2 regions of the Brevibacillus sp. HB1.2 genome follow, and region 1 is predicted to be linked to the other one. Evidence: riboswitches for the same ligand, from Rfam matches in the RefSeq annotation. Region 1 holds a riboswitch; the other holds the start of a gene.
The links. Region 1 has a riboswitch for S-adenosylmethionine ahead of HPY28_RS06935 (aminotransferase class I/II-fold pyridoxal phosphate-dependent enzyme). Riboswitches for the same ligand answer to the same signal wherever they lie in the genome.
Positions count from the first base shown of each region.

Region 2: another riboswitch for S-adenosylmethionine. It lies ahead of HPY28_RS22370 (2,3-diketo-5-methylthiopentyl-1-phosphate enolase); the one in region 1 lies ahead of HPY28_RS06935 (aminotransferase class I/II-fold pyridoxal phosphate-dependent enzyme).

Region 1 is NZ_JABMIU010000002.1:418,599-434,376, forward strand. Features, by position in the region: gene HPY28_RS06890 (CapA family protein) at 1-592, opposite strand, end outside; gene HPY28_RS06895 (MBL fold metallo-hydrolase) at 687-1,334, opposite strand; gene HPY28_RS06900 (hypothetical protein) at 1,398-1,898, shown strand; gene HPY28_RS06905 (hypothetical protein) at 1,952-2,491, opposite strand; gene HPY28_RS06910 (hypothetical protein) at 2,574-3,020, opposite strand; gene HPY28_RS06915 (DinB family protein) at 3,158-3,634, shown strand; gene HPY28_RS06920 (PhoH family protein) at 3,970-5,304, opposite strand; gene HPY28_RS06925 (YhcN/YlaJ family sporulation lipoprotein) at 5,507-6,109, shown strand; gene HPY28_RS06930 (trans-sulfuration enzyme family protein) at 6,134-7,321, opposite strand; gene HPY28_RS06935 (aminotransferase class I/II-fold pyridoxal phosphate-dependent enzyme) at 7,318-8,481, opposite strand; SAM riboswitch class I at 8,576-8,695, opposite strand; gene HPY28_RS06940 (pyridoxamine 5'-phosphate oxidase family protein) at 8,770-9,228, opposite strand; gene HPY28_RS06945 (DUF5665 domain-containing protein) at 9,366-9,707, shown strand; gene HPY28_RS06950 (hypothetical protein) at 9,717-11,096, opposite strand; gene HPY28_RS06955 (hypothetical protein) at 11,287-11,562, opposite strand; gene HPY28_RS06960 (YlaH-like family protein) at 11,573-11,899, opposite strand; gene HPY28_RS06965 (glutathione peroxidase) at 12,131-12,604, shown strand; gene typA (translational GTPase TypA) at 12,672-14,513, opposite strand; gene HPY28_RS06975 (YhcN/YlaJ family sporulation lipoprotein) at 14,653-15,264, shown strand; gene speD (adenosylmethionine decarboxylase) at 15,344-15,745, opposite strand.
Region 2 is NZ_JABMIU010000011.1:158,920-174,697, reverse strand. Features, by position in the region: gene HPY28_RS22425 (acetyl-CoA C-acetyltransferase) at 1-219, shown strand, start outside; gene HPY28_RS22420 (acyl-CoA dehydrogenase family protein) at 245-2,023, shown strand; gene HPY28_RS22415 (Ger(x)C family spore germination protein) at 2,079-3,230, opposite strand; gene HPY28_RS22410 (spore germination protein) at 3,232-4,740, opposite strand; gene HPY28_RS22405 (endospore germination permease) at 4,727-5,815, opposite strand; gene HPY28_RS22400 (spore germination protein) at 5,976-7,520, shown strand; gene HPY28_RS22395 (GerAB/ArcD/ProY family transporter) at 7,520-8,620, shown strand; gene HPY28_RS22390 (Ger(x)C family spore germination protein) at 8,617-9,732, shown strand; gene HPY28_RS22385 (1,2-dihydroxy-3-keto-5-methylthiopentene dioxygenase) at 9,785-10,297, opposite strand; gene HPY28_RS22380 (methylthioribulose 1-phosphate dehydratase) at 10,311-10,967, opposite strand; gene HPY28_RS22375 (2-hydroxy-3-keto-5-methylthiopentenyl-1-phosphate phosphatase) at 10,971-11,639, opposite strand; gene HPY28_RS22370 (2,3-diketo-5-methylthiopentyl-1-phosphate enolase) at 11,636-12,850, opposite strand; SAM riboswitch class I at 12,937-13,113, opposite strand; gene HPY28_RS22365 (sigma factor) at 13,244-13,495, shown strand; gene HPY28_RS22360 (anti sigma factor C-terminal domain-containing protein) at 13,429-13,596, shown strand; SAM riboswitch class I at 13,693-13,838, shown strand; gene mtnK (S-methyl-5-thioribose kinase) at 13,974-15,203, shown strand; gene mtnA (S-methyl-5-thioribose-1-phosphate isomerase) at 15,200-15,778, shown strand, end outside.

The DNA.
Region 1 (15,778 bases):
ACAACAAGGGCTCATCTCGATCCTCTGGACTGGCAAACGTTCCCGTGTGCGGAAGACCGGCTTCATCGAGATATTTGATGGTTTGCAGAACCCCTTGTTCTTTGCGGTCCATCGAATGGTTATTCGCTGTCGATACCGCAGTAAATCCAAATTCCTTCAACGAATGTGCCAGCGACTCAGGAGAATTAAACATCGGATAGCCTGAGTATTTGGCCTTGCTACCGCTCATCGTTGTCTCAAGATTGCCGATAACCCAGTCTGCCTCACGGAACATCGGGATGACATTCGGGAAGAATCGTTGAAAATCATAGCTTTTCGTCGCTGGGTCCCAGACGGCATCCAACTGCTCCTGATGCATCATGATATCCCCAACAGCAAGAAGGGAGATACGCTGTTCCGGAAATCTTGATGGCAAAGTCGGAGGTTGTGTCTCCTGATGATTGGGCGCTGTCTGCGGTGGTGTTGCGGGATCAGGCGCTTTCACGTTGGGAGCTTGGTTGGTCTTATCTGCTTGGGCGATGGGTGCTGCACACCCAACCAGACTCGTGCAGGCGATAACGAGAATGAATGCCCATTTCCATGTTCGCTTCATAATGAATAGCTCCTTTAGTAAATGGTGACCCCTTCCTTTTCTCCACCACCTGACAAAATCCTCTCCCATATTTTATAAAGAATGATGAAGTGACTTAACGGAGCATGCCTGTGACAAACGGATTGTACGTTTTCTCGTAGTCGATCGTCGTCTTCGGTCCATGCCCTGGATACACAATGGTTTCATCATCAAGCTCAAACAGCTTGTCTTGGATACTGATCATCAGCGTTTCGTAATCTCCTCCGAAGAGATCCGTACGCCCGATGCTTTGGTTAAACAGAACGTCGCCACCGAAGCAGTGCTGGCCAATGACAAATGAACAGCTGCCTGGTGAATGCCCTGGCGTATGCAGCACCTGAATGTGAAAACCTGCCAGTTCCAGAGTCTGACCATCCTCCAGTTCGTGCTCGGCCCGCTCACATACGATGAGTTCAGGCAGATTCCAGCGTCGAGATCCGTTGAGATCAGGATTTGTGAGCCATTCCTGCTCCAGTGGATGAATGTAAACCGGTGCTTTTGTCAATTCTCTTACTTGGTTGAGACCACCAATATGATCCAAGTGGGCATGCGTCAAAAGGATGGCAACGACGTTTTTATTTGCGAGAGCACGAAGCAACTGATCTGGCTCCATACCAGGGTCAATCACAATGGTTTGATTGGTATCGGTGTTTGTCACCACATACGCATTGGTTTGAAATGCTCCCAACGCATAGGATTCAATGGCAAGATTTTGATTCGTCATAGGAAACCTCCTTGATTTTTTGATACGATAGAAAAAACACGCTTGCAAACATGGGGGTATGACATGCGCCATATGTACGGAATTGAACTGAATGTACCAGCCGGGAAGCTCCCTGGCTTCTATGCTCAAGTCATACATAAAATCGGAGATCATGTCAATGTCTTTGATCGGGACAAACTGCTTTTTATTTTAGAGAATCAAGCCGAACTGGAGAAGCTGGAAACCATTTTGGAGAAGTCCAACATGTTAGGCGATGCCTTTTCCCTATTGCTGCTCCCGTCAGCAACCACAATCGATCAACTCGATGATATCGGTTTTGTCTCCCAAAATGAACATTTGTATGTATATGCAGATCAAGTTGCCATCGTAACGCTCGGGGCTCCATCCCATTCAGAAGATCAGTGGGCTGCTACGGAGCAACTCCGTGAGCACATTTTAGGCGTAATACCCGAAAATACACAACAACCCGAAGCCTACCTGATCGATCAAAGCTTGATTCCACTGGCAGAGGGAATCGCGAAGGCTTATCAAGTGAAGCTCGTTTGGCACCATCCGACTAAATGAATCCTTTACACGCAAAAAAGGGAGTTCCTCATAAGCGAACTCCCTTCTCCTTTTTACGATGATTTACGATCAAATCGGAACCACGCTACTTGATTGTCCACAAGACCAAAATTGGCGGTGTATTTACTGCCCTCATATACCACTTCTTGTTCGCCTTTACTTTTTCCGTACAGCTTCTCTAGCTGTTCAGCACTGTCAAACATGGTGAGTCCTCGGTATGTTTTGAATTTTTGCCCGTCCTCACGCGGAACTCCTCCCAGCATGATTGATGTCAATTCACCTTTGTGGACTTTGATCATCATCTGGGTCTGATCAACCAGCAGCATCCCCATCACAGCATCTCCCGCACCCTGCGACATCTGCTCTACCGTGTAGCTTTGCCTTGTCACCATATCCATAAAATCAGCTTTTGTCGGCTTCAAAATATCCATCGCTTCTTTTATGTTCTGCCCGAGATACATGCCGTTGACTCCGTATTCCTTTTGATTTTCAGAGTCAAATGTAGCAGTTGGTTCCGACTGGGCCGAACACGCCGCCAAGACAACAACTGTTAATACCCAAACTGCAGTCATTCGCAAACATTTCCACATCATTCACCTGTGCCCACCTTTGCTACCACTCTTTTGGTTATCTTAGCTTATCTGGCAAGCATCGGGCAACCATAGGGAGACGAGCTTATTCTCGTGTTCCGCTGACTTTGCGGCGCGGTCGATTAGGCGGCAGATTGCTGTCCACCGATTGTTTGAAGCTCTCTAGTATTTTGAGGAGTGATGCGAAAAAAGGCGAACCAAACACCGCTACAATTCCCCACATCCAGGTTCCTAACTGCCACGAATTTTTTACATAAGCGGATTCAGCACCAGTTAAAATGAGAGCTGGATCCAGACCAAGCATGCCAAAAATGACACCAGCAGCCAATACGGAAATAAGCAGATTGAAAAAGCGCTTGTAGTGCATCAGTCTAGCAGCGTGATACTGATCTTCCCAGCAATTTTCTTTCGCCTCATAGTCCGTCGCCAAAAAGGGAACGACTGATTTAAAAGCTTCCGTGACACCTGCTGCCGCGCTGGACACCGCTGTTATATAAATCAAAAAAGAAATAGATGAATCCAACGTAACCATCATGCTTCCCCCCTTTGTACATATGTATGGAGATGGAGGGACAACTTGCAAATTTTTTACAGTTTGTATATTTCCCCTTTTCTGTTTATACGGTAACATGTTGGTGCATGTAAATATGAGGAAGGGCAGGGATTGCTATGCAGGACTTTTCTTTTGTATGGAATCAGTACGACTTGATTCGCGGAATGTTTTTGGCGAGATTGACGGAAATAACCGAGGAAGAAGCAGACGTGGTTCCAGATGGCTTTAAAAACAACATTCGCTGGAATCTTGGTCATATTCTCCTGACACAAGATTACTTGCTCTTCGGATCAGAAGGAATGAAATGTCCTCCGTATTACGCAGCCATGTTTGCTCCAGGAACCAAGCCTGCTGATTGGCAAAAAGAAGGACCTTCCCTCGAGACCTTAGCTGCAGAGCTAAAAGAACAACATGTGCGTATTAAAGAAGAATTGCATTCCCGATTGAATGATCCATTGCCAAAACCGTTTCAGCTAGGAGACAAAGGTACTATGCATACTTATGGGGAAATGATGGTCTTCACTCTTTTCCATGAAGGGATGCACATCGGATGTATTTCGTCATTGCGAAATGCGATCACAGCTGCTAAATAAGGAAAATCGGACAAAAACGCGGGAATTTATTATCCGCGTTTTTCTTTTTGCCTCCGAATCTGCAAAAAATGAAAACCGCTCCAATGAGGAGCGGTCCTTGTCGAGCCCGAATTGCTTATGGGGTTCTACCGGTTATTCTCTTTGGCTCTTCAACCTCCATCGTAGAGAAAAGTAGCTAAAGGAATCGGTTAATCTCCATACGACTTTCGTCGATTGCTTGATCATGATTATCCACGGATCTTCGCCTCCTGCAAGGCATTTCGCCGTTTACTTACATGAATCATCGGGCTCGACAAAAATAGTATGACCTCCTCGCTGTTTTTCATACATCCTCTTTACAATAAATCTGCGGCCAGCTGTGCAAGCACACTCCGTTCGCCTTTTTCCAACTGGATATGTCCAGCCAGCTTTTGGTCTTTAAATACTTCTACCACGTAGGTTAAACCGTTGTTGCTCTCATCCAAGTATGGATGATCAATCTGCTCAGGATCACCCATTAGTACAATTTTCGAGCCGTCCCCTACCCTCGTCAGGATCGTCTTCACTTCATGCTTTGTCAAGTTTTGCGCTTCATCAATGATAATAAATTGTTCGGGGATGGAGCGCCCACGAATATACGTCAAAGCTTCCACCTGCAAACTACCCATGCCTGCCAAAATTTTATCCAGATCACCTGGGCGCTTTGTGTTAAACAAATATTCCAAATTATCATAAATCGGTTGCATCCACGGTCGAAGCTTTTCTTCTTTTTCGCCGGGCAAATAACCGATGTCTTTTCCAAGCGGAACGATAGGTCTTGCCACTAACAGTTTTTTGTATTTTTGCTGGTCCTCGATTTGCAGCAGGCCCGCTGCTAATGCCAGCAAAGTTTTTCCTGTACCGGCCTTACCGGTCATGGTTACTAAAGGAATATCATCTCGTAGCAGCAATTCGGTTGCCATCCGTTGCTGTACGTTACGGGCTCGGATGCCCCAAATCGGATCATCATCTGACACAAGCATTTCTAACGTTTTTCCGTCCGGGTCGACCTTTCCAATCGCTGAAATAGATGGGTTGCATTCGTCCTTCAGCACTAAAAATTGATGAGGGTAAAAGCGATAGCGTGGAAAACAGGAGGCCAACTGCAGCTTTCTTGTCGCGTAGTAGTTCTTGATGATATCGGACGCTACCATCATCTTCTGATACCCCGGGTAAATACTGGAGAACTCCCCCACAACTCGATCCGAAAGAAAATCCTCTGCGGAAATATTCAATGCATCAGCCTTGACTCTCATGAGAGCATCCTTACTTACCAAAATGACCGGTCTTGGCTGTGGTTTTCCGTTTTCCTCCTCCTGTAAGTTTAGTGCGACCGCCAAAATGCGGTTGTCATTACTCATTTCTGTGAATTGTTTCTGAAGGCGGTGGAAAGAGGAATGATTCAGTTCCACCCGAAACAACCCGCCTGTTTCTAGGGTAATACCAGTGTGCAATTGCCCCAGCTCACGAAAACTGTCAAAGAGCCGAGATACGTACCGAGCATTGCGGCCAATTTCATCCATGTACCGCTTTTTGGAATCGATTTCTTCTAATACGACAGCTGGTATGACTATTTCGTTGTCAGCGAAAGAAAACATCGCCCTTGGATCTTGCAGGAGTACGTTGGTGTCCAGTACGTAGATTTTCTTCAAAATCTCGCCTCCTATTACCCTTCTTATATACCCTATGCAATTTTTGGAGGGATGCTCAAGTGCGGCGACGTGATGTACTACAGTCTATGTTCAGGTAGACAGAGATAGACGACCCATTGGCAGAATGAAAATCGGCAGCCCAGAACAAAATACTTGTAACCCTGCCCTCCTCAAGAAGGAAGGCAATACTGGGAAAGGGAGAATGCCTGTGAAACGGATCATGATCTGCTGCCTCGGTTTTAGCTTGTTGCTTACAGCATGCATGTCGGGCAAAAATCCACCAGCCAATCAGGCTGCACAGCCGAAGCATGCCACTCATACGCAACGCGTTCAGCAAACAGCTCCTGAGCCTGCTTATAATCAATCTTCTCAAGCCACCGCTGATCGTCTGGCCCAACTGGCAACACGTGTGAAAAGGGTACACAGCGCGACTGCTGTGGTCTTGGGTAAATATGCTGTAGTCGGTATTACTGTAGACCCGAATTTGGATCGCCCAGAAGTCGGCGTCATTAAGTATACGGTTGCGGAAGCACTGAAAGAAGACCCTCAAGGAGCGAACGCTGTCGTAACCGCAGACCCTGCCGTCGTACAGCGGTTACGGGAAATGAGAGATGATATTCGTCGCGGCCATCCTGTTGCCGGTATTACGGAAGAGTTGGCGGATATCGTAGGTCGGATCATTCCCCAACTGCCGCGCAGTGTGCAGCCTCGCGATGAAACACCTTCTCAAGTAAAAGAAAAACGCATGCACAAAGAGCCGCAAGGACAAAACAAAATCAACGCAAATCGTACAGGAACCCCTTAAAAGAAAAAGAGGTATCCCCCGGATTTAAGCCCGGGAGAATACCTCTTTTTCTTTATGGACTGGTGCTTCAGATGGCAAATGATCCAAAGCTTGCTTCAAATCTGCTACCAAGTCATCGAAATCCTCTAAGCCAGCTGACAACCTGATCAAGCCATCTGTGATTCCCCTTGCAGCTCTTTCCTCAGCAGGCATCGCTGCATGTGACATCGTAGCTGGGTACGAGAGAATCGTTTCCACTGCCCCGAGGCTGACAGCCACAATCGGCAATTTTACACGATTAAACAATGCTTTTGCTCGCTCCCGACTCCCTACATCAAAAGAAAGAACAGCCCCATGACCAGTCGCTTGTTGTGTTTGAATCAGATGACCAGGATGATCCTCCAGCCCTGTATAGTAAACGCGGCTTATTTGTGGATGCGATGACAACCAGTCGGCCAAGCTCGCGGCTGTTTTCGTGCTGACATCTAGTCGGGCTTTCAATGTTTTGAGTCCACGCATCACCAGCCAGCAGTCCTGCACACCCAAAATCGCTCCCATGCCATTCTGGATAAAGTAGAGCTGCTCCCCTAACGCAGCCTCCCTGGTAACGGCCAGGCCAGCCACGACGTCGCTATGCCCTCCAATAAACTTCGTTGCACTATGAATGACCACATCTGCGCCAAGTTCCAATGGCCGCTGGTAATACGGGGTAAGGAACGTATTATCGACAATGACGAGCAAGCCGTGCTCCTTTGCGATACGAGAAACCGCTGCAATATCTGTCACCTTTAAGGTGGGATTGGAGGGGGTCTCCAGGTAAACCCCTTTCGTTGCCGATGTAATGGCCGCACGAACGGAATCTGTATTTGTTGCATCCACGAACGTAACGGAGATGCCCATTCTCGATAATACCTTGGTCAAAAACCGAAACGTGCCACCGTATACATCTTCCGCCACTACAACATGGTCTCCAGCTGAAAACAGCATAAACACGCTGGAAATGGCAGCCATGCCAGATGAGAACGCGAAACCGCGTGCGCCTCCCTCCAGAGACGCAATAGCTTCCTCCAAAGCCTGCCTGGTCGGATTCCCTGACCTGGCATAATCGAATGTACCTGGCTGATCGATATCAGCCTGATGAAACGTCGAAGCTTGATAAATCGGAACCGACGACGCACCTGTGAACGGGTCAATGCAAGTCGAACCGTGGAGGATCTTGGTTGCAAAATTCATCGTACACTCCCCCCTACGACCAAACTAGCATTCAATGCCTGAAACAAATCGGCTACGACATCATCTGGATGCTCGATGCCAACCGACAGTCGCAACAATCGATCACAAACACCGACATGCTCTCTGACTTCTTGCGGGATATCGGCGTGAGTCTGCGTTGCCGGATACGTACACAATGACTCGACACCACCCAGACTTTCCGCAAAGGACACGATTTGCAGATTTTGCAGGAACAATCCCACCTGCTCTGCATCGTGTACGCGGAACGATACCATCCCACTATGCCCAGTTGCTTGTTGCACCTGTATCTCATGCCCCGGATGCTCTGGCAGACCTGGATAAAATACCTCCGCCACTGCCGGATGCTCACGCAGCTTTTTCGCTACAATCAAGGCATTGGATTGATGACGATCCATCCGCAATGCCAATGTTTTCATCCCGCGCACGAGAAGCCAGCAATCTTGTGGTCCAAGTACAGCACCGATTGAATTGTGCAAAAACCGGATTTTTTCCGACAACTCTCCCCCTTTTGTTACGATGAGTCCAGCCAGTACATCGTTATGTCCTGCCAAATACTTGGTTGCACTATGTAGAACGATATCTGCACCAAGCTCCAGTGGGCGTTGACAATACGGGGTTAAGAATGTGTTGTCTACAATCGTAAGGAGACCATGCTGTTTCGCCAATTGCGTTACTGCTCGAATATCGGTAATCTGCATGAGCGGATTGGTTGGTGTCTCGACGAAGATCGCCTTTGTCTCAGGGCGAATCGCATTTTTGAGTGCACCAATGTCACGCAAATCCACATACGAAAACGTCAGACCATAGCGAGAGAGCACTTGCTCGAACAATCGATAGGTTCCCCCGTACAGATCGAGTGAAACGATCAGATGATCCCCTTGGGAAAACAAGCCCATGACGGTATGAACAGCAGCCATTCCTGAGGCACAAGCGAAACCTGCATCTCCTGATTCCGCTTCAGCGATGGTCTCCTCCAAAATAGTGCGAGTAGGATTAGCTGTGCGTGTATAATCGTATCCAGTGCTCTGGCCCAAGGCCGGATGGCGATAAGCCGTTGCATAGTAAACAGGAAAGCTCACCGCCCCTGTTTTTTCATCTCTGCCTACTCCCGCCTGAATCAATTTCGTTTCCAAATTCATGTCTGTTTCTCTCCCTCCAATAGTGTACGAGGGCATCAAAAAAGCCCTCTTTCCTCTGAAAGAAGGCTTTGTTTACGTCACCGTAAGCAAATCCTTCTCATCTTTCAGAGTTTGATAACTCTGCAGGAATTAGCACCATTATCTCCCTGATAAAATACAGGTGATTGGTTGCCGGGCATCATCGGGCCAGTCCCTCCGCCGCTCTGGATAAGAAGATTGCTATTCAATTTGATTGACCCTAATACTAAAGGATCGGCAGGATTCTTGTCAACAATTTATTTCCACCCGTTAATTTACATCTTTCAAGGCGGTCATCACTTGATTGTCCAGCTTCGCTGCCGCGTTTTTGTCATACGTCTTTTCATATTGTGGTTCTACGGAAATACGGGAACCGTAAAACATAATATCACGAACAGCCTCAATTTTGATTTCTGCCATGGCCAGCTTGAGCGGAACGCCTTCCAGTCGGTCTGTTTTGACAGAAGCACGACCATTAATGGCGAAAGACGAGCCGGCACCGATCAAATGCAAGACAACTTGCGGTTCCTTCGCAATATTAGCCAAAATACGTGAGCGATTATCCACGGCAAAACGAATCGTATCGGCGGTGACAGCATACGTCCAGGACAAGGAGCTGAGCGATGGTGCTCCTGACTCATGGTCTACTGTGCCCAAGGTAACAAAACGCTCCTTTTGCAAGAGCTTGAATAAATCTTCGGAAAGAGATTGGGAAACAGTTTCAGCCATTTCAAAGCCTCCTAACAAACGTTTTGTACGTTCATTTTACCCTTCGCCTAGCTGATAGGCAAACGTTTCCTCTTCACCTTGATTCTGGTTGTCTTTTTCCCTAGACTGGTAGTAACGATACCGAATGATGGAAGGGGATGGACAGCTTGTCGCCTACAGACCGCCTCATGCAGCAAATTGATCAAGTCCTTGAAGAGCTTCAGGAAGTTCGGAAGGTAAATGAGCGGATGCATAAAATTGCGATGTTCCTGGAAGATATCCGACTAGCAGATGTGATCCAAAATTACACAGCCCCGCGCAAGCTGCTCTGGATCAATTTCCTCGCAGGTCTTGCCCGGGGTCTGGGGTTGACGATTGGTACTGCTATCGTTTTGGCTTTCCTCGGCTCCCTCTTGACGCAATTTCTTTCCATCCCCATTCTGGGGGATTACATCAGACAATTGGTGGAGTACGTCGAGACTTACAAGCAGCGGCCTTAACGCTAGAGACTAGTCTCTGTCGTCGTCACGATCGTCATCTTCATCGTCATCATGATGTTTGTCGTGCTTTTTCCAATAGCCATACGCGTTGCCGTTGGGATGCTTATCTTTCTGCTTCCCTTTTTCTTTTTTCTTTTTGTCATCATCATCGTCTTTATCCTCATCTGTTGGCTTCACAGGCTCGACAATGACTTTTGTGCTTAATGCAACGTCATCTTTCTTAACCAGCTTATCATCTTCATACAATGCGAATTGAATGGTTTTGGCACTAAAGGAATGATTCTTGTACGACAATGTCAGCGAAAACTCGCCTTTGTCATTTGGCTTAATCTCTTTTTTCTTCCCGTCAGGAGCGATCACATACAATTCAGTGTCGTCCTTTTTATTCCAGCCGCTTACTGTCCCCTTCACTTGAATGGACTTGGCGGCAGGATTGTTTACAGCAGTCGCCTTAATGGCATATACGGTCGCTTGATCCTTGTCAGGAGCGTTAACAATTTCTACCTGAACGGATTCGGAATCAACCTTCTTGCCATCCTCGTAAACCTCGATCAAGGCTTTTTGATCTTTTGCTGCTTGTACATCCTTTACTGAAACTGTGAAGCTGCCTACGCCGTCCCACAGCTTCTTCACGTTTGCGTCTTTTTTCACGCCATTATAGGTGACAGTTACTTTGTCTGCCCCTTGCTTGACAATTCCTTTTACTTTTAATTCCTTTTTCTTCGCATCCAATACAGACATGGTATGGATGATCATTTCCTTATCTTCTTCTGCTTTTGGTACGATCTTTACTTTTTCGCTATCGACCAGCTTGCTGCCTTCATAGGCACTCACAGTTACATACGGTTCATAGGATGCATCTGGAGCTTCAAAGCTGACCGTAAAAGAGTGCTCCTTGGTCGGAACGACTTCAATAATGTCGGAATTCGGCTTTTTCACAACCACCTTGGTGACATCCGAAGTCACAATCCCCTTTATGTACACCTTGTTATTTTCAGTCTTGGCATTTACGCTCACGATTTCTTCATCATTGTCTGTCAAGCGCACTTCCAGCCAAATATCGCCGTAGTACTCGTTGTAAATACGCTCCCACTCCGCTTTGTTTTCTTCCATATAGGTTTGCAGTTTCGTATTCAAGTTGATTTCTTCTACAATGATGTACAAGTGATCCGCTTGATTCTTCAAGAGCATGTTCAACGTGGTTGGATCATTTTGGGCAAGTTCTTTCAGATTGTAGCGCGTTACTTGTTTCCCTTCGTCATTCATGACTACCTTTGTGGCACTTGGACTAGCAATCGAGCTTGCATCGGCAAAAATTGGCGTCAAACAGCCAAGAATACCTGCAGCTGTCACCACTGCTAATACGGGCTTGGTCATGTACTTTTTCAATGGTAGTTCCCCCTTCTAGTCTGGCAAAATCCCCCTGGTTGCTTGGGGCATGAATATTGACGGGAAATCATTTTCAAAAGTTGCATCCTCCAAGAAACCGCGTCTTATTACCTACAAAAAGCGCTTGATACAAAAAAACTCCACCCAACTTCCGAATCATTTCGGCAAGTGGAGGGGAGTCTTTGTCCCTTTAGTTGCAGTTGTACTTGGGTTCGCCTTCAATCGCGGCCAATAAAGCTTCGACTGATTCAGCAGGGTATCGCACTTCCAAGGACTGTGAATCAGCGTTCCCAAATAGCACGTACCAGCTGCCTTCCTGACGATAGCCGATATCGCTAATTTGATGATCCTCTTGCAGCAATTGCAAGAAAAAAGCAGCTGTATCCAAAGCAGAGCGGTCTTCTGGTCGCGCATCGGCAACCACTTGAATTTGGAGCCAGTTAAAAAGTGCATCTTCACGCTTCACTCGGTTCTCCTCACTTTCGCCCAGTTTGCTCCGGCTTGATCCGTACCTTTACAATCACGAGAATCGCAATCGCTACGAACATTGCACTTTTCACAGGAAGCTGCACATCCAAAATAGCGAAAATGAGAGCTCCAGCAAACAAAAGGATGTACAAGAGCACGTTTTTCAAAATAGGCATACGGATACGGGTAGCAAAGCCAAGATAATAGACGATAATTAATTCCACAAACAAAATCCAAGCTCGATATTTATCAGCCCATATGCGAAAGCTGTCATATGCGGTGAGCTGATCTGGATTCGTTGGCACATAGGTTGATGCGATTTGTATCCAGTCCATCACTTATCTCTCCTGTCTTCAAGCGGTGAAACTCCTACCGCTTCACATGCCACCTCATAGGCGGAATGAAACGAATAGTCACTCCTTTTTTCTTAGGAAAACGCTATCTTTCTTACTTTATCAGGTGGTGGATTCTGTGTCAAAAAACGGTAGGCTCTTCCATGTTGCTGGCATGAATTTCGCCGTACATGCTATGATGAAGATATGTCAGTAGAAAAAGGTGGGAATAAGATGAGCTTGTATGATATTGCCGTCAAAACCATTTCCGGTGAAGAAAAGACGTTAGCTGCCTTCAAAGGGCATGTCCTGCTAATCGTAAACGTCGCCAGCCAATGCGGCCTTACTCCTCAATACAAAGGGCTACAGGAGCTGTATGAGCGTTATCAGGATAAAGGTCTCGTTGTTCTCGGCTTCCCTTGCAACCAGTTCGCTGGACAAGAGCCAGGAACAGAAGAAGAAATCGCAACGTTCTGCGATCGAAATTACGGCGTGACGTTCCCGCTGTTTGCAAAGATCGATGTCAATGGTCCTGATACTCACCCGTTGTATCAGTACTTGAAGGAACATGCCCCGAGCGAAGAAAATCCAGATATCGAATGGAACTTCGCCAAATTCCTCGTGGATAAAGACGGTCAGGTTGTAAAACGCATCAGTGCTCGTACTCAACCTGAAGAGCTCATCGCTGATATTGAAAGTCTGTTGTAAGGACAGCCCAAACAAAAACGCCACTTCATCCCAAACAGGATCAAGTGGCGTTCTTTTCTTTTCTATCTTACGCTTGCGGTTGTGCTTCATAGCGTCTTTGCTTCTCATAGCGCTCACGATCTGATTTGTTCAGATATTTTTTGCGCAGACGAACGGATTGAGGTGTTACTTCGCACAGCTCATCGTCGTTCAGATATTCCAATGCCTCTTCCAAAGACAACATGCGAGGAGCCTTCATTTTGACAGTCTCATCCTTGGTCGCAGAACGTACGTTGGTCGCATGCTTTTCTTTACATACGTTAACAACAAGATCGTTGTCACGGTTATGCTCGCCCACGATCATGCCCTCGTATACTTCTGTACCTGGGTGAATGAACATCGTTCCGCGATCCTCTACGGACATCAAGCCGTACGTGGTAGCTGTTCCTGTCTCGTGGGAAATAAGTACCCCTGCGTGACGTCCTCCTACCGCTCCTGGTACAAGTGGACGATAGCTGTCAAAAGAGTGGTTGAGAATACCGTAACCGCGTGTAATCGTCAAGAACTCTGTACGATATCCGATCAAACCACGGGATGGAATAATGAATTCCAGACGAACTTGTCCGAAGCCGTTGTTGATCATGTTAACCATCTCGGCTTTACGTTGACCCAATGTCTCCATAACCGGCCCTGTGTATTCCTCAGGTACATCAATGATCAACAGCTCAGCCGGTTCCATTTTTTGTCCATCGATCATACGAATGATAACCTCAGGCTTGGACACACCCAGCTCAAAGCCTTCACGACGCATGTTCTCTACCAAGATGGACAAGTGTAATTCACCACGTCCAGAAACCACATACGCATCTGGCGAATCTGTTTCATCTACACGCAGAGATACATCTGTCTCCAGCTCAGACATCAGACGATCACGCAGCTTGCGGGAAGTCACGTGCTTACCTTCGCGACCAGCAAACGGGCTGTTGTTCACGAGGAATGTCATTTGCAGGGTAGGCTCGTCAATTTTCAAGAGTGGCAATGCCTCAGGATGATCAACGTGGCAAACCGTTTCCCCTACGTTAATATCATCAATACCAGAAATCGCTACGATATCTCCCGCTCTTGCTGTTTTTTGCTCAACACGTTGCAGACCGGAGAAACCGAACAGCTTTTGAATCCGCGCTTTTTTCACTTCGCCTTCGCGCGTAGTGACCGATACCATTTCATTCAAATTCATAGTACCGCGATAGATGCGGCCAATCCCGATACGACCCAAAAAGTCGTTGTAATCCAGCATGGTTACTTGCATTTGGAGCGGAGCAGATTCGTCTGCGTCAGGAGCAGGCATATGCTCTACGATGGTGTCAAACAGTGGGCGAAGGTCGCCTTCCAGCTTATCTGGCTCAAGTCCTGCAATCCCTTGCAGACCGGAAGCATATACGATTGGGAATTCCAGCTGGTCTTCCGTCGCATCCAGATCAATGAACAGGTCGTACACTTCGTTGATAACTTCTTGAGGACGTGCATTGTCGCGGTCTACTTTGTTCACGACAACGATAGGGGTAACTTTTGCTTCCAGCGCTTTTTTCAATACAAAGCGTGTTTGTGGCATACAGCCTTCGAAGGCGTCGACGATCAACAGAACGCCATCCACCATGCTCATGATACGCTCAACCTCGCCACCGAAGTCAGCATGGCCTGGTGTATCCAAGATGTTAATCGTGAAATCATTGTATTTGACAGAAGTGGTTTTCGCCAGGATCGTAATTCCACGCTCGCGCTCCAGGTCGTTAGAGTCCATCATTCTCTCTTCTACCTGTTGGTTCGAGCGGAATGTGCCCGATTGGATCAAAAGTTTGTCAACCAGCGTGGTTTTTCCGTGGTCAACGTGGGCAATAATTGCAATGTTGCGTATGTCAAGACGCTTCATGTGAACCTCCTCTATTATGCATACCTTCCATATTAACAGGTAGTGAAACGCGGCACAATGGGCAGTTTTTTACGGGAGCCACTTCCAGAGTAAGGGACTTTATTTTCGTCATACTAAGAAAAATGGAGGTGGCATACGTATGAAACGGTACGGCCCGAAATATTTGGTTGGCTTGCTTATGATCGCAACCATGATGACTGGATGCGCAAGCTCGAACAGCCATCCAAAAAATCAAGCGCACACACAAAGTACCACCTATCAGCAAGCCCCAGGTGCACGGACAAGCCTCGCTCATGATTATCATGCCTACACTGGCGGAATCAATGCCCGCAATTATCGAAACGGATATACGGTCAATGGTTTTAATCAGGATTTAGCTGAACAGCTCACCACGGTCGCAGATGACGTGCCTGGTGTAGAACGTGCTACTGTTCTCGTGAGCGGCACAGATGCCGTTATCGGAATTCGTGTTCGGAAAAATTTTGGCCCTGAGCAAACGCACATAATTGAACAGCAAGTCCACTCAGCCGTTCGTTCACGTGTTCCCAACTTCTCGATCCAAGTAGCCTCCGACGCAGGGACATTTGACCGGATTCGTGCCATCCATGCAGATATTTATGAAGAAGCGACGCATCGGACCAATCAAGTTGATGTGAGACCCGACATGAAAAGCCAGATCTCCAATACATCCACGGAATTTCGTTCTCTGCTCCACGATATTGGCCGCAGAATTCCTACAGTCACTCCATGATGACAAATAGGAATGGAAGCTCCATATAAAAGAGGTGCGGAATGAGCCCGCACCTCTTGAAAACTTTTCCATTTGTTACTTACTTTGCCGCTTCAACCAGCTTCATTTCTGGCTCAACAACTTGCAGTTCACCCAAACCACGAACTAATTTCTTCGCGTAAGTTTTTTCCGGCTTCAGCACGGATACCAAGTAGTCGATGGCGATTTGCGGATCAACGGTTTCCCCACACGTGTAGCAATCCAGAGCAGCAAAGCCGCGCTCAGGATACGTGTGAATGGACAGGTGGCTTTCCGAGAGAAGAACCAGTACGGTAGCACCCTGAGGAGAAAACTGCTTCGCTTGCACACTCAGTACCGTAGCACCGCATGCCTCAGCAGCCTCAATCATTTCCTTTTTCAAAAATTCTGCGTCGTTCAACAAATCAAACTGAACTCCCCATGTGTCAACAGCAACGTGTCTTCCGAAAGTCGAATATTCCATCTTTCGGTTCCCCCTTCCTAACGAGTGTAATGT
Region 2 (15,778 bases), on a different contig from region 1:
TCTCAATCGATTGCCGTCATTCGCGAGCTGGGACTTGATCCTGAAAAGGTCAATGTAAATGGTGGGGCAATCGCATTAGGGCATCCACTCGGTTGCAGTGGTGCCAAGCTGACCGTCCAGCTTTTGAACGAAATGAAGCGCAGAGGTGGCAAATACGGAGTCGTTACGATGTGTATCGGTGGTGGAATGGGAGCCGCTGGCGTTTTTGAGATGATCTAATTTTAAATTAAGGAGTGGGATAGTAATGGCAGAAACAAAAGATTTGATCCGCGGTGGAAGCTTTTTGATCGATGCAGGTTCAGCTGATGATGTATTCGTGCCAGAAGAATACACCGATGAGCAAAAGATGATTGCCAAGACGACGGAGGATTTCGTCAATAATGAAGTTCGTCCTCATTTGGAAGAGCTTGAAAACCACCAATTTGATATTTCGGTTCGTCTGCTGAAGGAAGCAGGGGAGCTCGGTTTGTTGGCTGGAGACGTTCCAGAGAAATACGAGGGACTGGGGCTGGATAAAGTCAGCACTGCACTCGTCACAGAGAAGTTCTCGCTGGCTCGCGGCTTTGCGCTCAGCTACGGCGCCCACGTCGGTATCGGATCACTGCCGATCGTGTACTTTGGAAACGAAGAGCAAAAACAGCGCTACCTGCCTGATCTGGCATCTGGAAAACGAATCGCTGCCTACTGCCTGACAGAGCCTGGCTCTGGCTCAGATGCGCTGGGTGCGAAAACGACAGCGACTCTCTCCGCAGATGGCACGCACTATATTCTCAATGGAGAGAAGCAATGGATCACAAACGCTGGCTTTGCTGATGTATTTATCGTATACGCGAAAATCGATGGCGAGAAATTTACTGCCTTTATCGTCGAGCGGACATTCCCAGGTGTTTCGTTTGGGCCGGAAGAGAAGAAGATGGGGATCAAATGCTCCTCAACACGCACGGTCATTTTGCAAGATGTACCTGTACCGGTAGACAATCTGCTAGGTGAGCCTGGAAGAGGTCACGTGATCGCGTTCAACATCTTGAACGTTGGTCGTTACAAGCTCGCGGTGGGTGCAGTCGGCTCCGCGAAAAAAGCGGTGGAACTCGCGTCGAACTACGCAAAAGAACGCAAGCAGTTCAAAACGCCAATTGCCAACTTTACTTTAATCAAAAACAAGCTGGCGAACATGGCAGTAAAAACATATGCGGCTGAAAGCTCCGTCTATCGGACAGTGGGTCTGTTCGATACAGCACTGACTCGCTTGGGTGAAAAAGCGGATGATGGCGCGGAGGTTGCGAAGGCGATTGCGGATTATGCAATCGAATGCTCGATCAATAAAGTATTTGCCACTGAGGTTTTGGATTACTGCGTGGACGAAGGCGTGCAAATCCACGGTGGATACGGCTTTATGTCCGAGTATGAGATCGAGAATATGTACCGTGACTCGCGGATTAACCGCATTTTCGAAGGAACGAACGAAATCAACCGCATGCTCATCCCGGATACGCTCGTGAAAAAGGCGATGAAAGGCGAACTGCCACTCATGCAAGCAGCAAGCAGCCTGCAAGCAGATCTGATGAGCTATTATCCAGAAGAGATTGAAGATGCACCTTTAGCTATGGAGAAGCATCTGATCAACATCACGCGCAAAATCATTTTGATGGTGGCTGGTTCTGCGTTGATGAAATACCAACAAGCGATGTCCAAAGAACAAGAACTCTTGGCATTCGCGGCTGACATGCTGATCGAGCTATATGCAATGGACAGCATCGTGAAGCGTACAGAGAAAGCAATGGCGGCAAATGGCATCGAAGCCGAGCAGCAAAAGCTGGAAATGACCGCTGTCTATGTGCATGAGGCATTCGATCGTATCGAAGGCTGGGCGAAGGAAGCATTGGCGGCAATGGAAGAGGGCGACGAGCTTCGTCTGCGCCTCTCGATCCTGAAAAAGCTGACCCGCCGCACGCCGATCAATACGGTGGCACTCAAACGTTCGATTGCGGATCGTGTGATCGAAGCGGGAGCATATGTGGTGTAGTTCCAAATAGAAGACAAAGAAAGGAGCAAAGCTCAACGCTTTGCTCCTTTCCCATTTAACGCTCTTGCTTCACCTTCGAAATCCCGCCATCGAAAATCGTTACTTTGACGTTCACCGCCTCCAGAGAGGACGGGTTAAGCGGTAGCGTTTCATTTTGCTGCATTCGTTTCCATTCTTTCGGATATTTGCGATAAAGGGTGTGCCCCAGTTGAAGCGTGTCCATCTGTTGCTTCCGTCCTTTTTCGTACAACCCCCGAATCTCCTCTTCGATTTTTTTCGCGGCTTCTTTCTCGATTTCCCGAACGGGGCTTATGTGATGGTATAGCGGTATGAAGCCCAGTAGCTCCACATCGATCTGAAACGTGACTTGATTGTCTCGCAGTAGCGGCTGTATCTTTACTTTTGGTTTTTGCAGGACGAGATTTGCCAGAGGTTGTTTGCCCTTTTTTACGGTCAGTAACGATCGATTGGTATGCTCGTCTAGCCAGCGCAATCCGAGCAGCTCAGAGCGCGGCCAGCAACCCTTGACCTCCTTGTTTTGCAGCATGCAGGCACCGGTTGTTTTAAGCTGGGGCAAAGGTTTGTTGTCCTCCGACCAGGTCTTTCTGTTAATGGAGAGCATTGGCAAATAGACGACCTTGTTGGGTTCATCTCTTTTCCTGACAAATTGAAACAGCTTCATCGGATAAATCGCCGAGTTTTGCTTGTGAAGATCCTGCGGATTGGACAATTGCGAGTAAATGGCAGGCTGGTTGAATACTTGCTTGGGCGTAAGAATATCCATCAGTGGTTCTTTGGACACATACGTCCAGATGGTGTAACGAAATTCGTAAAACCGGTCGAGCTCATCGATGACTTGATCGAGAAGTGGGCGTTTCAATACCTGTTCACTGAGAACCAAGGAACGAATATGACTCCAAGTCATTTGCGCCTGATTCGTGGGATACAGACTAAAAAGGGCGCTCACAAAAGAATCGCCGCTTCCTTTTGCAATAGCCACCCCGCTTGCAGATCGTTCTCCTCCCGCTTCTTGTTTGGCGATGGTAGAGAAGTTCAGCAATTGGGCGTACACCTCGAATTTATTGTCAACATAATCGACCCCAAGTGCATTGACATAAAGCAGATTTTCAATTTCACGTGCGTTCCAGCAGCCACTTAGCAGGAGCGGGAGGAGGAGGATGACGGCCATTACACGGATGCGAGTCATATCAGGAGCCCTTCCTTTTCGAGGGATCATGCAGGAATTCAGGGCTTTTCTCTACTTTTCGCCAAGGTGTGCGGAACAGTGTTTTATACAAGTCAGGCCAAGAGGTCGGCGCAAGCGGAGACAAATAGTAAAGGCCAAAGGAGCGCATGTTGGAAAAGAACAGAACCATTGCCAGAAGCGACATCATGAAGCCAAACATCCCGAGAAGGGAGCATAAGAGCAATATCCCGAACCGAAACAGGGTAACAGACGAGACGATATGCTGATTGGATAACGTAAAGGTAGCCATTACGGAAAGCGCGACAATGACCAGACTGCCTGTAGAGGTCAAACCGGCCGATATCGCTGCTTGTCCAACGATCAGGCCTCCAACAACGGACAGTGTTTGACCAATCGATAGAGGAAGGCGCAAACCAGCCTCTTTAAACAAATCAAACAAGAGCACCATGAGCAAAACTTCCAATGCAGCTGGCAACGGAACGCCTTGTCGCGACTTCACAATGGTGGCAATCAAGGTGTACGGAAGCTGTTCCTGATGATAGGTAATAAGCGCGACCCAAAGGCCGGGTAAAAAGAGCGCAATGATCACGCAGGCCATCCGCAGAATACGGACAAACACTACGGAAAAAACAGATGAGCTGGTATCCTCGGCAGCGTTTAGCAGCATGAAAAAGTTAACCGGGCCAATTAATGAAATAGGTGAGCCATCGATCAACATGGCAAACCGACCTTTTAAAAGAGCGTTCACTACATAATCGGGCCTTCCGGTGTACTGAAATTCTGGCAAAAGAGTAAAGGGAGATCGAGATAACCGTTCTTCTACTTGCATACCGCTTACAATGCCCTTGCTATCAAGTGAATCCATTCTGTCGTGAATTTCCTTCAACAAAATCGGATCGATTTGGTCTTGCAAATACAATAAACCAATGCGCGTATGAGTGTGGCTCCCGACGATATATGGAACGAATTTTAGCTGATACGTCCGAAGCCTTTTGCGGATCAGACCCAGATTCGTATTGATTTCTTCCGTAAATCCATCGCGCGGGCCGCTAATCGATGCGTCGGTATTGGTTTCCTCAGGTTCGCGTCGGGGGGGATTTCCCGTCTCTACATAATAGACAGTATGAAAGTCTTCAAACACCATCAACAAATTTCCGGAGAAAACGTGTCTGCAAATCCAATCAACATTCGTCGGCTGTGTCAGCTCATTCATGAAAAAGAGCCGTTTTTCAAATAAATCCTCAGCATCTAGGATGTTTTCGTTCACAAAAAGCTGCACGAGCTGTGGCATCAAATACTCGCTGATCTGGTTCAAATCGCACAAGCAGTCGGAGTAGATAAAATGCACGCGAGTGGGAGTGTGTCCTGGGACGAGGGAGTGCGTATCTATGCATATGTCATTGCAGTCTTCAAACAAATCATGAAATGCCTGTAGCGAAATCGAAGGCAATTCTTTAACGGTTGTTGCTGGCGTGTACCCTTTGACCTTGGCAAACCTACGATTCGTCATGTTGTTTCCTCCTAGAGGCGAAGGCTGTCAAGAGAGCAAAAACGATGGAAAGAGACAGGGCCAATACGAAAAGACTGGGTAAAAGCTGTTTCGATAACAGGCTGTAAAATTGGATCGCACTTATGGGATAGCGGGAGAGGGCAGATGAGAAGAAAAATAGCCCGATTAACCACCAAATCCGTTTCTTTCCATACGGAATCATCAGTATTTCGACAATCAGCAAAAGCGAGAGAGAAATGCGCGTAAAGGCACCGCTAAACCATTGGTATATGCTCAGGGTATCGAGATGCTCGATATATAGGCCTATATTGGCGAGTCGCCATTCCTCATAGGCAGGATAGCGCAATTTTCCGGCTTTATCCGGACCGAATTCTACAATAGCACCTAAGGTTGGCCCGAATGTGAGGCCAATCATGACAAACGCCAAAATGAAAATTTGATAGTACGGCACTCTCGATTGAAGGTGATGCTGCATACATAACAGGAGGATCAGTTCGACAAAGCCTGTGCCCGCATACATCATTCCTCGTAAAACAGGGGCAATCCCGTTTTCCATCATAGGGAGGAGCAGACTGTAATCTTTGTTTGGAAAGTTAGTAGACATCACGAAAAATCCCAAAAGGACGACGAATGGCAAAAGTACAGAAGAGGTCATTGCGATGGAGCGGATTCCAAACATCGCGTTGACGAGACAAAGGACTGCAAACAAGATCGTATGTACCTCCAGAGGTGTCTCTGGAGCAAACGATAAATTGACCCACGTAATCGTATCGGTCATCGTCATGGTGGCGATTGTAAAGCAGTAGACACATGTCAGCAGCGCCAATACGCAATAGAGCGGGAAGCCGTACGTTTTTTTGATCCACTGGAATAGATGCTCATTCTCTGTTTTTTTATAGACCGAATAGAGTAAACCAGTCCACAACAAGTAAAGCACCCCAGCTAACAAAACCGAGATCCAGGAGTCTCTTTTGGCAGAATCTAGCATCATCGGAATGACGATGACATGGTTCATCAATCCGTTGGTTAAAAGCAGCATGACGACGATTTGTGTAAAAGATAATCCGTTTTTCATGATTTCCCCGCCAAAGTAATCTCGTACTCCCAACAGTATTTGCAGGGCGTTGGGATTTATTCGATCGGGCGGCAGAATGTGCCAAGTCGCATGCATATTTTGGGAAGCTCTCACGAACGCTAATGGAACATACTTCGTAAAAGGGCGGGAGCTGTAGGAGATGGCGATGAGAGGGTGGCTGAGAAGAAAAAAGACATCTGTCAAAGACAGGATGAGCCACTCGAGTGAGCCTATCCGTGTACGAGAGATCAGTGAGCGATTAAGTGATAACCTTGCGGAGCTGAATGCGATTTTCACGCTGACACCTGATTTGGTCATTCGGACGTTTGCTTGTCAGCATATAGAGGATATGGTTACACTCGTCTACTTGAACGGCTTGGTTGACAAAAACTCGATTAACAACAATGTGCTTCGTCCACTTTTGTCACATCCAGCGGGTGAGAAATCGAGTATTTTTGACCTGTTATCTGTCGGAAAGGTATCAGTTGCCTACGACTTTCGGAAAGTAGAAACTGAGATTTTGCTTGGGAGTAGTCTATTATTTATCGAGGGTCGAAAAGAAGTCCTTGTGATTGAAACGAATGGATGGCCGCAGCGGGCGATAGAAGACCCGCAGTTGGAGGCTGCGCTGAAGGGTGGACACCAAGGGTTTGTCGAAACGGACACGCAGAACATTGCCCTCATTCGCCGCTATATTCCCAACCGTGAAATGAAAATAAAAGAAATGTGGTTAGGAGAACGAGGCCTTTCAAAGCTCTCGATCATCTATTTGGCTGATGTGGCGAATCCGGAAATATTACAGGAGTTGGAAGATCGGCTCAAGAGCATCAAGGTTGACTCGATTCTCAATGCGTCTGAACTGGAGGAGTATATCGAGGATAATCCTTACTCTCTGTTTCCGCAGTTTTTGACTTCAGAACGCCCAGATACAGTCGCCTCTCACATCTTGCAAGGGAGGATTGCTGTCGTTGTCGATCGCTCTCCAAGCGTATTAATCGGACCAGCTACTTTCGTTTCCTTTTTTCAAAATGTTGACGATTACGGTACGCGCTGGCCTGTCGCTACGTTCATTCGCTTGCTTCGCTACTTGGCTTTCTTGATTGCTACTTTTTTGCCTGCGATTTATATTGCGTTGATTTCTTTCAATTATGAGGTCATCCCGCTGGATTTGATTTTGTCAGTAGGGGAATCCCGAGAAAAGGTCCCGTTTCCTCCCTTGTTAGAAGCATTCATTATGGAGCTCACATTGGAAATGCTTCGGGAATCGGGAATTCGCTTGCCAGCGCCTATCGGACAAACAGTCGGTATCGTAGGAGGTATCGTGATTGGTCAAGCGGTCGTACAAGCGGGGATTGTGAGCAACATTATGGTGATCGTCGTTGCATTTACAGCGATCTCATCCTTTATTATCCCGAACTATGATATGGCCTCGGCAGTTAGGCTAATGCGATTTTTGATGATGATACTTGCTGCGATGTTTGGGTTCGTTGGAATTATAGTGGGATTAATGACACTGATTGGCCATTTGATTACGCTGGAATCATTAGGTGTTCCTTATGGAAGCCCTCTTGCCCCTGTGCGTTTCGGAGATTGGAAAGATTTGTTTATCCGCCTGCCACTATGGAAAATGAAAGATCGTCCCCTGTCAGCCCACACGATTGAGGAGCAAAGGCAGGGGAATAATCGGCCAAGGGAGGACGGGTGATGAAAAAGTATACATACAACCAATTGAGCGTCCTCCAGTACATTCTCCTCATTCATGGGGCACAAGTAGGGATCGGAGTATTGACGATTCCCAGAGAATTGGCGGAGAAGGCGAGCACCGATGGATGGATATCGCTTGTGATTGGATGGCTTGGGGCAACGCTAGTCAGTCTTGTCATCACGAACATGATGAAGCAGTACCCGGAGAAGACGATTATCGATATATTTCCATTGATCCTGGGCAAGTGGCTCGGTCGTGTCGCTATTGCTTTGATGTCCATTTATTGCGGGATAGCGGCGTTCGTTTTGATGATAAATGCCACGGGAATCATTAATGTGTGGCTCCTGTCTCAGACACCAGCCTATGTCGTCGTATTCCTTTTTGCTCTGCCGACCTATCTTATTATCCAGGGAGGGGTTCGTGCGATTGGAAGGTACGCCGAGCTCGTGTTCTATCTTACACTTTGGATACCTTTTGTTCTCACGACGGCTTATCGAGAAGTTCAGTGGTTAAACCTGCTGCCAGTAATCAAGGATGGCTGGCACCCAATATGGGAAGCGAGCAAATCCACGGTACTCTCTTTTCTTGGATTTGAATTTGGTTATTTCGCCTACCCTTTTTTGCAAAAAAAACAATATGCGTCTCTCGGCATTGTCATTGCGAATACATTGACGATGCTTGTGTATATATCTGTCATCATCGTTTGCTTTGCTTATTTTAGCCCCGATGAAATCACGGAGTATACATGGCCTACGCTCAATCTATGGAAAGCCATCGAGTTCCGTTTTTTGGAACGTGTCGATATTCTATTTCTCTCTAGTTATTTGTTTATATTGTCAACAACTGCAACGCCGTACATCTATTTTTGTGTCTTTTCATCCAGTCAGTTATTTGGCATGAAGGATCACCGCAAGCATTTGCGTCTGTTCCTTCTTTTGGTTCCAGTGGCGGTATGGTTATATACGCCATCCTTTATCGATCTGAAGAAAGCGTCACAAATTTGGAGCTATACAGGATTGTTCTTTGCTTATGCGCTTCCGTTACTAGCTTGGGGACCGATCAAGCTATCGAAACGAGCAGAAGGTGGGAAAAAAGCATGAGGGTATTTCAGATTCTGTTATGTAGCCTCCTGGTAATCATGTTGGCAGGATGCAAGGACCAGATCAATTTGGAGGATACCACTTTATCGCTGATGGTCGGAATTGATTTGAACGAAAAAAACGAGCTTCTCTATTATATCTCAAGCCCTGTGTTCAGTCGGGAAGCAAAGGAAAAATCTGAGCAATACGGTATCCGGTCATCTACGATTAGAGAGGCGAGAATGGGCTTTGATGAGCGAGTGACAGGCTTGACCCAACCAGGCAAAATTCAGGTGCTTGTAATGGGGAAAAAACTGCTGGCTCACCCGGACTGGTTTCGGTTGCTGGATGTCGTTTTTCGGGATGCAAAGTTTAGTGTCAACGCCCGCATGGCTGTACATGATGGTCCAGTGAATGAGTTGTTTGATTTTAAACCAAAGGACAAGCCTCGTCTGTCCATTCATGTTACAAAGCTGATAGACACAGCCAATAGCAGAAATCTGACGGTAAAGACGAGGGCGCAGGAGCTCCATCGGCAAATGTTTGAAAAAGGGATGACGCCTACCCTGACTGAGTTGAAGAAAGAAAAGAAGGCGGTCAAGGTAATGGGGACGACTTTGTTAAAAGAAAATGGAACGTACGCAGGCTCGATAGAACCGCGGGATACCATTCTTTTGCAAACGCTGCTCCATGAAAAACAAGGGGAACTGTCCGTCACCATCCCGATTAAAGAGCCGAACGAACACAATCAAATTGTGAAAGACAGGATCAGTTTTTTTATCAAGGGCGTCCAAAAAAAAGTGAAAACATCCTATCAGAACGGTCGGTTTCATTTTGACGTTCATTTCAAATTGCGAGTGTCCATATCGGAGCGAATGTTTCCGTACGACATGAAAAAGGACTACAAAAAGATGGAGCGAATGATCAGTGACGAGTTACAGAAGGATTACACGAAGTTAATCAAGAAATGCCAGGAAATCGGTGTAGACCCATTTGGGTTTGGTCTCTATGCGCGTGCCTATGAATATAAGGAATACAAAAAGGTAGAGGATGATTGGACGAAAGCCTTTTCCAATGCCACTGTTGAAATCAAGCCTGACGTATCGATTAAGGGAAATGGCGTCATAAAGTGAAGGGTGAAAGACAAAACCCCCTGGCAATCAGTAAATGCCAAGGGGTTCGTTATTAATAGATTGCTTCCCAGCCTGCAGGAGTGACGAACAGGCGAATCGCTTTGATTTTGCGGTCGTCCATCAGGGTGAAGTAGTGGCGGTAGTTCGGCGGTACGGAGATCAGATCGCCTGGCTCCAGCTCGACGTCGAAGTAGCGATCATCTTTGCCTTTGATGGCGAAAATACCGTGACCATCGACGCAGAAGCGGCACTCATCGTCTGTGTGGTGATGCTCGCCCTTGAATTTCACCAACAGCTCGTCGAGGTTAGGCGTTTTGTCAGAGAGGACGATGATGTCCGCTGTCAAGTAACCGCGACGTTGGCTGATCGCATCGATTTCTGACTTGAAGGTGTCGAGAATCTCTTGTTTTTCCTCGTCTGTCGGGCTGTAGTTATCACGGTGCTTTGGATCAAGGCGATCCACGCCCCATTTTTCGTAAATGATCTCTTGGGTGTCCAGGAAGGAGACAACTTCCTCGGGTGCTGAGATGTACTCATTGTTGTCGTGAAAACGAATTTGTGCCATCGTTTATTCCTCCTTAATTGGTGGTTGTAGTGGACACGACTGCTTGGCGTAATTGCAGCCAGCGGGCGTGATACTCGAATAGGAATTCAAAAGCTTCCAGGTGGCGCTTGGCCTCGAAGTCATTGCCGCCCCACGTGTAGATACCGTGGTTACGGATGAGTACGCCGGGAACTTCTGGTGTGATCACTTTTTCAATTTCGGTAGCCAAGGTCGGAATATCGGCAAAGTTCTCAACAATCGGAACAGTAATGCGCGCGTTTTCTTCCCAGATTCCGAGTCCCTTGATCAGCTCTTGTCCTTGAATGGAGAAGGCTCGTTGTCCAAAGTACAGCTCGGAAATGAGGTTGTTCCACACGGTATGGACGTGGAAGCAAGCACCCGCCTTCGGGAACGATTTGTAGACGACGGCGTGGATGAGCGTTTCCGCGGAAGGCTTGAGCGTAGTTTCATCCACCGGACGCGAGTCTTGATCTACGACCAGATAATCTTCGGGGGACAGCTTGGTTTTGTCTTTGCCGCTTGCGGTTACGGCAAATTGCAAGGGATCGTTTTGTATTTTAATAGAGAGATTGCCGCTGGTGCCGGGAAACCAATCCCGGCGGGCAAATGTCAGCTTGGCGTCATCCAGACGGCGAAAGGCATCCAGACGTTGTTCGAGTGTTGCAGTCATGAATTAGACGACCTCCTGTTGGACTTGCTGTAAAATGCGAATCACATCGTGGAATGTGGCAAACTTGCTATGCGACAATTGCAGCTCTTCCGCCTTGTCAGCGAGGAAGTGACGGGCAATCACATAGTCAGCGATTTTGGCTCCAGCCAAATCAGTGATAGAGTCGCCGATGACGATGCGGAAATGGGTTGCTGGATCGTACCGGCGGATGATTGTCGTCTTGCACATGCCGCAGCCGTTCGTGCAATGCTCATCGCACGCGTTGGGCCACGTAATGGTGATGCGCTCTCCGCTGAAATCACTGCCATTGCAGTAGATCGGTACATCGGTAAGATCGAAGGGTGCCAGGATAGGCTCCAGGAAAAAGTCGATGCCGCCACTCGTGATCAACAGCTCAATGCCTTCTTCGCGGCAATAGCTCACGAATTCAGCAAATCCCGGGCGAATCGTCGCTTCTTGGACAATGAAATCGATAATGTCCTGGCGCAAGGAGGAGGGCAAGAGTTGAAACAGCTTGCCTACCCCTTCTTGAACGCTTATTTTTTGCGAAAGGATTTGCTCCGTCAAGGCTTCCCACTCAGGGGGAGCAAACTTGCGGACAATCGCTACAATGTTGTCTTTTTCGGTAATCGTTCCGTCGAAATCGCAGAACAGGACGAGCTTCTTGCTCATCGTGCACCACCCCACTTTTCCAGGGCGATCGCCAGTTCTTGCGATTCTGCGGCAGCCTCTTCCAGTGTTCGGCCTGCGGTGACAGCCTCAATCGCGGCGACGAATGCTTTCGCTCCTGCGGTTGCTCCACCGGGATGACCGTGGATTCCACCACCTGCATTGACAATTTGATCCAGACCGAAGTCTTGATAAAGCTGTGGAACCAGCCCAGGATGAATGCCGGCAGATGGAACCGGGAAGGATCGGCGCACACCATTCAGTGGGTCGGTCAAGTGCTTGGCGAGCTGTAACGCTTCTGTCTTGTCCAAGGCGACGTTGCCATATGGAGATGGGAAGAGTACCAAATCTGCACCAGCTACGCGCATCAAGGTTCCGAGCAGAAGCGGGGTGGCGATACCGTAGTCAGGTGATGGATAGTAAGCGCCTGCCAATGCTGGATGCGCCATGATCGGTACGCGTACATCGGGATCGGCTGCCAAACGGTGCAGGGCATCGAATCCAAAGGCCAGCACATTGAACAAGAGGCAGTCAGCACCTGCATCTACCGCACGTTTCGCTTTTTCGTTCAGCTCATGCACTGGTCCAGTCAGGTTGGCTGCATAAAGGACGGGCTTGCCTGTTTCGGCTTCTGTCTCCTGGGCGATTTGCTTGAACGCTTTGATCCGTTCGATAAAAGGAGCGCGATCATCTGCAAAGAAGATTTCGTCATCTTTCACGAGATCGACTCCGCCCAAGGCTTGTGCCCGGAATTGCGTCTTCAGGTCATCAAAAGGAAGGCCCAGGCACGATTTGAAAATGCTCATCAAGAGCGGACGGTTATGTGCCCCTGAACGTTCGCGCAGACCATCAATGCCGAACTTCGGTCCAGGAAAAGCCTGAAGGAATGAGTCAGGGAAAACGATGTCGACGAGCTTAATTTTGCCATCCATAGACAGTTTGCCGAATATTCCGGTCAACAAGGATGGAATGTCTGCTGTAAAATTGCGGGTCGGATAGCTGACGGTAATCAAACCGCGTGTTTCTCCGTTTTCCAGTGTCGCAAGCGGTGTCGCACTCACGGCTTCACCCAGATACGGCGCTAGCTCAGCTTGCTTGGCAAGCGGCAGGTCCGTCCAGGAACCGACTGTCATGCCGACAGCAATGGCTTGCGCTTTCTTGTTCAAGTCTTTCGCTTGTGTGAGATAGGTGACGAGGATACGTTGTTCACTCATGGTACGTCTCATCCTCCTTGAATGATTAAAAAAAGCCTCCCCATTGAGCGGGGAGGCGGTTGTCGACTATGAAAGCGTCTCGTCTCCTCTCATCTCTCGGGTCAGTAGCCGAAACAAGCCAAAGAGGCTCTATCTCGACTCTTATCCGTTGGAATTAGCACCGTTTCGCTATCCAAGGTACGCATCATCCGCGTACGATTCATGGTATAGCGCCGGTTGCCGGGCATCATAGGGCCAGTCCCTCAGCCAGCTCGCGATAAGAGTTATTCGTTTCCCCCATGATATGACGTTCATTGTCAGGAGTCAATCCTTGTTTTTGCAGAGAATGTGCAGCAGGTTAGAAGAAAAATGAGACGAAGGTGAAACTATTTGGCACTTCCTTCGTGGTAAGGGATGAAGGGGTGTGAACGGCTTGGGAAAGTAGGTCTGGAGGATGTGTACCGGCTGCATGTAAACGATATGTACCGCTATCTTTTCTGGCTGACACGAGATGAGAGGCTGGCAGAGGATCTGACACAGGAAACCTTTTGTCGCGCCTACTCTTCCTTGGACGACTACCGTGGGGAAAAAGTACGGCCTTGGCTGTTCAAAACGGAGTGCGAATCTACGGAGCCGTCCTCACCGGACCTACCAAAGAACTGCTGAAGCTCAAGGCCGAAAAGTCGATAACAGCAGCGTTTCTAGGCAAGAAAGACTGGTGGAATTTGGAGCGACCTGCGGCATTGGGAACACAATACAGCTACTGATAGCAAGGTGCGAATTTTTGCACAAAAGGGTGTTGACATCGTGGAAGCGTTGGTTGTATGATTCAAACTAAATCAAAAACCGAATACGTTTTGGATACCTTATCCAGAGAAGGTGGAGGGACTGGCCCGATGATACCCGGCAACCGACATGACGCCATTCAGACGCGAGGAAGCGACTGATTGACAGGCGACATGCACGGTGCTAATTCCTGCAGAAACAAAAGTAGTCTGGAAGATAAGGGGGACATCAACACGGTTCTTACACGTGACGACAGCGACCTCTTTTCTTCGGGAAAAGAGGTCTTTTTATTGCTCCAGGTACTCAAACAAAACAAGTAGAGATAGAGGAAAAATACGTAGAGGGGAGTTTTGGAATCATGGCATATCGCGCATTGACTGAACAGGAAGCAGTGGAGTACGTAAAAGGAATACCGGGTCTTTTTAGCGAAGGAGCAGAGCTGACCAGCCGTGAAATCGGGGATGGCAATCTCAATCTGGTTTTTGACATTCAGGAGCTGGCAACCGGTAAGAGCGTCATTGTCAAACAAGCACTGCCTTTTGCCCGCGTCGTGGGAGAATCTTGGCCACTTACGATTGATCGGGCTCGTATCGAGAGCGAGGCACTCCGCATTCAGCACAAATACGTTCCAGACTTGGTGCCGCAGGTGTATCATTTCGATGGGGAACTTGCGTTGACTGTCATGGAAAACGTCGGGGACCACATCATTATGCGCAAAGGTCTGATCGAAGGAAAGCGGTACCCACTATTCGCGAAGCAAATTGGTCGTTTTCTCGCGCAAACCTTGTTCTTCACCTCCGATCTGGGCGCGCATCCGTACGATAAAAAAGCGCTAGTCGGAACATTCATAAATCCAGAATTATGCAAAATCACGGAAGATCTCGTCTTTACCGATCCGTATGAAAATGCGCCTACCAACGACTTCAACCCGTTGATTCGCCGGGAAGTCGAGGCGATCTGGAACAACAGGCCGCTGAAGCTGGAAATCGCCAAGCTGAAATACGATTTCCTTACGCGCTCGGAAGCGCTGCTGCATGGTGACTTGCATACGGGAAGTATTTTCATCACGGAAAACAGCTTGAAAGCAATCGATCCAGAGTTCGCTTACTACGGTCCAATCGGTTTTGACATCGGGGCGGTCATTGCCAATCTATTGCTCAACTACGCAGGACAGCACGGTTTGCAAAAAGATCAAGGAGAACGGGAAGCGTACCGCGAATACTTACTGGAAACGGTCGAGGATGTCTGGAATGAATTCGTTTCGCAATTCGTTCAGCTCTGGCACAAGCAAGCCAAAGAGCGCAGCGCCCATGTCGAGGGACTGTGGCAAAGCTACGTGAAGCGCTTGATTCAGGATACAGCAGGCTATGCCGGATGCAAAATCTTGCGCCGTGTCATCGGCTTGGCAGGCGTAGCGGACCTGAATGCCATTGAAGACGACCAGACTCGCGCAGAAGCAGAGCGTCTGGCTCTCTCGATTGGAGAAGCGCTGATTCTCGGTCGCGGCGGCATCGACGAATCGACAGATATCACGGACATCGTACGCACTGTGACCGAACGTTACTATCAGGAGGCTACAACAGTATGACAACCAGCACTCAATTGGCACCTGTTAAGTGGGAGAATGACGCATTGGTCTTGCTTGACCAGACGCGTCTGCCAGTAGAAACGATCTATTTGAACTTGACTACCTCCGAGCAAGTATGGGGTTCCATTCGTCGCTTGGAAGTACGAGGCGCACCGGCGATTGGCATGGCGGCGGCTTACGGGCTCTACCTTGGTATTCGTGGCAGTGAAGCGAGTAACTACGACGAGTTTTGGCAGGAACTGAACCAGCAGGCAGACTACCTGGGCTCTTCCCGTCCGACAGCCGTGAATCTGTTCTGGGCGTTGGATCGCATCAAAGCTCGTGTTGAAAAAGAAAGCGGAGCGTCGATTGCCGAGTTGAAGGCGGCTGTGCTCGATGAAGCACTGACGATTCAAAAGGAAGACGCTGAAGTATGCCGGACCATTGGAGAGCATCTGCTCTCTCTGTTGCATGACGGTATGGGAATTCTCACGCACTGTAATCCAGGCGCATTGGCTACAGCAGCGTACGGTACGGCTACCGCTCCATTTTATTTGGCAAAGGAACGCGGCTGGAACCTGAAGGTGTACGCGGAC